Minwuia thermotolerans: one gene and its partner. The protein of the gene in region 1 interacts with the protein of each later gene in a pairwise test. Links are inferred from orthologs where the notes say so. Each region holds a gene or a part of one and is shown in the gene's direction. Other genes may lie near its edges.

The links.
Region 2: the proteins of CWC60_RS21085 (region 1) and CWC60_RS13170 interact in binary tests that used the Escherichia coli proteins (3 or more experiments, as listed by UniProt). The link is inferred for Minwuia thermotolerans from one-to-one orthologs.

The regions. Positions count from the first base shown.
Region 1 is NZ_PIGG01000074.1:21,876-25,180, reverse strand. The notes cover bases 207-3,202. They hold CWC60_RS21085 (TetR/AcrR family transcriptional regulator), read left to right. Parts: upstream 207-1,420; coding sequence 1,421-1,984; downstream 1,985-3,202. Other genes in these bases: CWC60_RS21075 (M14 family metallopeptidase), read left to right, coding at 2,959-3,202; CWC60_RS21080 (EamA family transporter), read left to right, coding at 1,974-2,870; CWC60_RS21090 (tautomerase family protein), read right to left, coding at 816-1,241; CWC60_RS21095 (DMT family transporter), read left to right, coding at 207-795. Outside these bases: more of CWC60_RS21095, read left to right, coding at 1-206; more of CWC60_RS21075, read left to right, coding at 3,203-3,305. UniProt on the Escherichia coli protein: Involved in response to both electrophiles and reactive chlorine species (RCS). Represses the transcription of the nemRA-gloA operon by binding to the NemR box.
Region 2 is NZ_PIGG01000040.1:80,029-83,200, forward strand. The notes cover bases 98-2,960. They hold CWC60_RS13170 (3-deoxy-manno-octulosonate cytidylyltransferase), read left to right. Parts: upstream 98-1,082; coding sequence 1,083-1,838; downstream 1,839-2,960. Other genes in these bases: CWC60_RS13160 (inositol monophosphatase family protein), read right to left, coding at 98-227; CWC60_RS13165 (c-type cytochrome), read right to left, coding at 249-935; CWC60_RS13175 (LLM class F420-dependent oxidoreductase), read left to right, coding at 1,901-2,824; CWC60_RS13180 (AMP-binding protein), read right to left, coding at 2,894-2,960. Outside these bases: more of CWC60_RS13160, read right to left, coding at 1-97; more of CWC60_RS13180, read right to left, coding at 2,961-3,172. UniProt on the Escherichia coli protein: Activates KDO (a required 8-carbon sugar) for incorporation into bacterial lipopolysaccharide in Gram-negative bacteria.

The DNA.
Region 1 (3,305 bases):
TTCGGCCCCTTCGACCTCGCGGTGGCGCGGCTGGCGCCGGCGGGAATCATTTTCCTGCCGCTGCTGGTCCGCGCCGGACTCCGGGATCTGGGGGGCATCGGCTGGGCGCGCGGGCTGGTGCTGGCCTGTTTCGGCGGACCGGCCTTCGGCTTTCTCATGGCCGGCGGCTTCAGCCTCGCGCCGGTGACCCACGGCGCCGTGATCGGCCCGGCCACGCTGACCCTGGCGACCACGCTGCTGGCGGTGGTCTTCGCGGGCGAGCGGCCGGGTGCCCGGCGGATTGCAGGTCTGGCGCTGATCACCGCCGGCATCGGTCTCGTCGGAGCCGGCGCGCTCCGCACCGACCTGACCGGGCTCATATTGCTGGGCGATCTCTGTTTCATCGCCGCCAATACGTGCTTCGCGGTCTTTGCCATCCTGCTCCGGCTCTGGGCCGTGCCGGCGTTGAAGGGCGCGGCGGTGGTGACGGTCCTGTCGGCGGCGATGATGCTGCCGGTCTATCTCCTGCTGGCCGACGCGGACCGCCTTGCCGCCATCGGCTGGGACCAGTTCGCGCTGCAGTGGCTGGGCCAGGGCGTCTTCGCCGGCTGCATCGCGACGGCAGCCTTCATGGCCTGCGTGGCGCGGCTGGGGCCTTCGCGGGCCGCCGTGTTTCCTTCGGCGGTGCCGGCGGCCGGCGTCCTGCTCGGCGCGCCGCTGCTGGGCGAGTTCCCGTCCGCGGTCCAGTGGGGCGGCGTCGCCGTCACCACCGCCGGCCTCGTGCTCGCCATCGGCTTGCTGGACCGCCGGCAGTGATGCGCCGCCGCGGCCGGGCGTCAGGCGCCGGTCGGCGGGCTGGGCCGGTTCTCCCGCTTCCAGCGCCGGTCATCCTCGGTATCCGGCTTCGGCGGCCGGTAGCCCTGGATCGACCAGAAATCGAAAGGCGTCTCGTCGATGTGGAACTCCCAGTCCAGCCCGCGGTCACGGATGAAGGGCGCCAGCGCCTCTTCGCAGCGGCCGATCCACCAGGTGCGCAGCTCCTCCGTCGGCAGGCTTCGCGCAATATGGTCGACCCAGATGCGGACGAAGTTGTCGCGCGGCTCGCCGCCGATGAAGAAGCTGTCCGGACCGACTGCCTGAAACACCACGCCGACATAGAATTCCGGCAGGCGGTCATATGTGGCGGTGATGCGGCGGGCCAGCTCCTGGCGGTCCTCGGCGGTGAAGGCGTCCTCGGGGTGGTAGATCTTCCAGAGCGGCATCGGGCTTCTCCTGCGGCTGCGGGCGGCGGCTTCATGCCGTCGTCATTTTGATGATATACATCATTAATAATGCAAAAATGGCCCGCGGCAAGCCGCAGGCAGCGCTTTTCCTCCGACCGCCGACGGGTTATTGATGATAAACGTCCGCAATACACGGATTGTTGCGCAGGAGGAACGTCATGCGGATCAGCCGCGAGGAGGCGCAGAGAAACCGGGAGCGGATACGGAAGGTCTCGGGCGAGCTGTTCCGGGAACGCGGCTTCGACGGCGTCGCCGTCAGCGACCTGATGAAGGCCGCAGGCCTGACCCATGGCGGCTTCTACAACCATTTCCCCTCCAAGTCGGCGCTGGCGGCGGCGGCGCTGGAGGACGCCTTCCGCCGCATGGCCGCCGAACGCGCCGGCGCGCGCAGCCTGGACGAACTGCTCCGGGGCTATCTCGCGCGCGAGGCCCGCGAGGCCCCCGCCCGCGCCTGTCCCGCCCCGTCGCTGGCCGCGGAGACGGCGCGCGGGGCGCCGGAGGTGCGGCAGGCCTTCGCCGAGGGTCTGGAAGAGCTGATCGGCACGGTGGAACGGCTGCTCCCGGAGAACGGCGACGGGGAGGAACGCCGCCGCCGCGCCGCCGGGATCGTCGCCCGGATGGCCGGCGCGATGATGCTGTCGCGCGCCGTGCCCGACGAGCATCCGCTGGCCGACGAGCTGCTCGCGGCCGGCTGGCCGGAAGGGCGTGGCGATGGAGGGTGAGCGCCTGACCGGACCGCCACCTGGCGCCCTGCGCTCGCCGGCGGAAGCGGCGATCCCGCTGCTGTTTCTCAGCGCTGCGCTGATCTCGCAATATGCCGGCGCGGCCTTCGCCAAGACCCTGTTCCCGCTGGTCGGCGCCGACGGCGTCACCGCGCTCCGCATCGGCCTCTCGGCGCTGTTCCTGGCCCTGATCTGGCGGCCCTGGCGGGCCCGGCTCGACCGCCGCGCCATCCGCTCGGTCGCCGCCTATGGCGTGATGCTGGGGGCGATGAACTTCTCCATCTACCGCGCCATGGAGCTGATCCCGATCGGCATCGCCGTCGCCATCGAGGTCACGGGGCCGCTGGTCGTGGCGCTCGCGGGCTGCCGGCGTATCGTCGACCTGCTCTGGGTCGCGCTGGCGGTCACGGGCCTCACGATCCTGCTGCCGATCGAGACCGGGCCGGGCGCGCTCGACCCTGTCGGCATCGCCTGGGCGGGCGCCGCGGCCGGCTGCTGGGCGCTCTACATCGTCTTCGGCAAGCGCGCCTCGGTGCTGCCGGCCGGGCAGGCGGTGACCTGGGGCATGCTGGCGGCCGCGCTGTTCGTCGCGCCCATCGGCGCGGTCAATGCCGGCGCCGTCCTGCTGGATGCGGAGATCCTGGCGATCGGCGCGGCGGTGGCCGTGCTCTCCAGCGTCGTGCCCTACCTGCTGGAGATGCTGACGCTGCGGCGCGTGTCGGGCAGCGTCTTCGGCCTCGTGATCAGCGGCGCGCCGGCGGTCGCCGCGCTGGTCGGCTTCGTGCTGCTGGACGAGCGGCTGGACTGGACGCAATGGACCGCCATCGGCTGCATCGTCTCAGCCTCCGCCGGCAGCACCTTCGGTGGGCGAAAGGAAACCGTCTGACCCCTTGCAGGCCCGGCGAGATCGCTCACATTCCCGCAATGTGCGCCGTGCTAGTCTCCGCCGTCACCCGAGCCCCGAGGACAGCCCCATGGACATCGCCCGTCATTTCGCCGCTGACTACGCCGATGCGCGCGCGAAGTTCCGCGCCGCCGCAGAGGCCGCCGGCGCCCGGCTGGAGCGCCACGTCAACCCCGCGGCCAGCCCCGCCGGCGTCGAACTGACGACCGATGTGGCGGTGCTGGGCGATCCGGCGGCGGAGAAGATGCTGCTGACCTTTTCCGGCACGCACGGGGCGGAAGGCTTCTGCGGCTCGGGGGTGCAGACCGCCTGGCTCGCCGAGGGCCTCTGGCGGGAGGTTCCCGCCGACACGGCGCAGGTCCATGTGCACGCCATCAACCCCTACGGCTTCGCCGCGCTGTCCCGGACGACCGAGGA
Region 2 (3,172 bases), on another replicon or contig:
GGGTTCTCGGCGCCGAACTCCTCGCCGACGATGCCGTGGTCGGGAAAACGCTCGCCGATCAGGCCGCGCATGACGCGCTCCGCGCCGCGGTCAGCCTCGGTGACCGGGCTCTCGTCCGCCTTGGAGACGATCTCGATGGGCTGGCGGAAGAGCGGCCGGATGAAATCGCCGGCGCGATCGGCCAGTTCGCCCGCGAAGTCCGCGAAGGTCTGGAGGTCGCCGGTCATCGCGCTGTCCGGCGTCCCGACCTATTCGCTGGTCGCGGCCTCGCCGTTCTCGGTCTGCTCCGCGGCGTTGTCGGCCGGCTGATCCGCGGCAGGCGCGGCGCCGTCATTGGCGGGCTGCCGGGCGTCGCCATCCTCCGACGCCGGGGCGGCCTCGCCTTCGGTGGCGGCAGGCGCCTCGGGCTCGGGCAGCGCGGCGTCGGCGTCCCCGAAGGAGCGGATGTAGAGCAGCAGGTCGGCGCGGTCCTCGGCGTCCTTGATGCCGGCGAAGGCCATCTTGGTGCCCTGGGCGTAGCCGCGCGGGTTGGCGATGAAGGCGTCGAGCTTCTCGAAGGTCCATTCGCCTTCCATGTCGGACAGGACGGGCGAATAGGCGAAGCCGCCATGGGAGGCGATGTCGTTGTGCAGCACGCCGAACAGGTTCGGGCCGACCTTGTTCGGCCCGCCCTCCTCGATCGTGTGGCACGCCTTGCACTTGTTGAAGTCGCTGGCGCCGGCGGAGGCGTCGGCATTGGCGAGCAGGACGGCCAGCGAAGGCGCCTCTTCCTCGGCCGGGGCCGCGCCGTCCTCGGCGATTTCGGGCACCGGATAGGCAACCTCACCGTGGCTGCCGGGATGGACCAGGATGTGCGAGACCTCGGTAATCACGAATCCAATCAGGACGGTCAGCAATACCGCGCCCGCGATCTTGTTGAACTGCATGCTGTCCATTGCCGCGTCCCTTCCGGTTAGCCATGGCTGACTTGGCGGAATCCCCCTCGCCACCTCGCGCAAGGTGATAGCCTCTGGCCCCGCCCCTGAATGATGCGGTCTAACGCCGCATCGCGCCCTTTGGTAGAGCCGTCCAGAAGAACATTCATGAATCCCGTGGTCCTGATCCCCGCCCGCATGGCCTCCAGCCGCCTGCCGGGCAAGCCGCTCGCCGAGATTGCCGGCCTGCCGATGATCGTGCAGGTCTGGAAACGCGGCATGGAGGCCGACATCGGCCCCGTCCTGGTCGCCGCCGCCGAGGCGGAGATCGTGGAAGCGGTACGCGATGCCGGCGGCGAGGCGGTGCTGACCGATCCGGGCCATCCATCGGGCTCCGACCGCATCTTCGAGGCGCTGTGCCGCGCGGACCCGGACGGCCGCCATGATTCGGTGGTCAACCTGCAGGGCGACCTGCCGGCCCTGGACCCGGCGACGATCCGCGCCGCGCTGAAGCCCCTGGAAGCGGACCCCTCGGTCGACATCGGCACGCTGGTGGCCGAGATCCACGACCCGGCGGAGCTGGACGACCCCAATGCGGTCAAGGTCGTCACCGCCTTTGCCGACGGCGCCCGAACCGCACGGGCGCTGTGGTTTACCCGGCTGCGCGCACCCGGCGGGGAGGGCCCGCACTGGCACCATATCGGCCTCTACGCCTATCGCCGGGCAGCGCTGGAGCGCTTCGTGAAGCTGCCGCCCAGCCCGCTGGAGAAGCGCGAGAAGCTGGAGCAGTTGCGCGCGCTGGAGCATGGCATGCGCATCGACGCTGCCCGCGTCGACACGATCCCGCTGGGCGTCGACACACCCGAGGACCTGGAGAAGACGCGCCGGCTGTTCGCCGAACGCGGCGGGCCAGCGCCCAAGTAATTGGACACCCCGCCCCTTCGCTGGTCTAATTTCCCGACAGGGCCAGCAAGGGAGGAGCGGCCATGAAGTTCGGCATTTCGCTTCCGGTCCGCGGCGACGACGCCAATCCGGAGACCTTCGACCGTGTCGCCGACAAGGCGGAAGCGGCGGGACTCGACGCGCTCTGGGCCAGCGACCATCTGGTCATGGCGCCGCCGAACAAGTCGAAATATCCCGGCACGCCCGACGGCAGCCTGCCGCCGGCATGGAAGCGTTACTACTATCAGCCCTTCAGCGTGCTGAACTACCTGGCCGGCCGCACGCGCAATGTCCGCCTGGGCACCAGCGTGCTGATCCTGCCCATGCGCAACCCGCTGGAGGTCGCCGCCCAGGTGGCGGAGCTGGACCGGGTCAGCCGGGGCCGGGCCAACTTCGGCGTCGGCGTCGGCTGGTTCGAGGACGAGTACGACGCGCTGGGCTATCCGTTCCGCAAACGCGGCAAGCGCGCCAATGACGGCCTCGCCATCTGCCGCAAGCTCTGGACGGGCGAGCCGGCGGCGCACGAGAGCGAGTTCTACAGCTTTTCCGGCTGCGTGGTCGGCCCGACGCCCGTGCAGAAGCCGCATCCGCCGATCTACATTGGCGGCCACTCGCCGGGCGCGCTGAAGCGGGTGGCGAAGTACGGCGACGTCTGGCACCCGTTCCGGGTCACCGACGCCCAGGTGAAGGAGCTGCGCGGCGACCTGGCGAAGGCGCTGGAGGCGGAGGGGCGGTCCATCGACGACCTGCCGATCTGTCCCAAGGTGCCCCTGGTCTTCCAGGAGGAACGGACCCAGGACGGGCAATTACCGACCCAGGGACGGCCGCAGGATATCCTCGACGCGCTGCGCCGCTACGAGGACGCCGGCGCGACCGAGTTCTGCTTCGACATCGTGCCCGAAACGCCGGAGAACGCCGAAGTGATCATCGACCGCATCATGGACGAGATCCGGCCGAAATTCGCCTGACGGGCACGGCCCGGCGGCCTGCCGACCGCGCGGGCCTTCATGCCGAAGAGAACCCGCCGCGCCGGGCGATCACGACAACTGCTGACGCAGCTTGTACTTCAGGATCTTGCCGCCGACGGTGGTGGGGAACGCGTCGACGGCGACGATGCGCTTCGGCGTCTCGAAGCCGGCCAGACGCTCCCGGGCGAACGCGATGAGTTCCTTCTCGTCCAGTTGTTTTCCCTTCGCCGCGATGATGCAGGCCGTGACGGCCTCCCCCCAGCGGTCGTCCGGCAGGCCGATCACGGCGGCGCGTTCCACCGCCGGATGCTGCTGCAGCACCGCCTCGACGCGGATCGAGGAGACGTT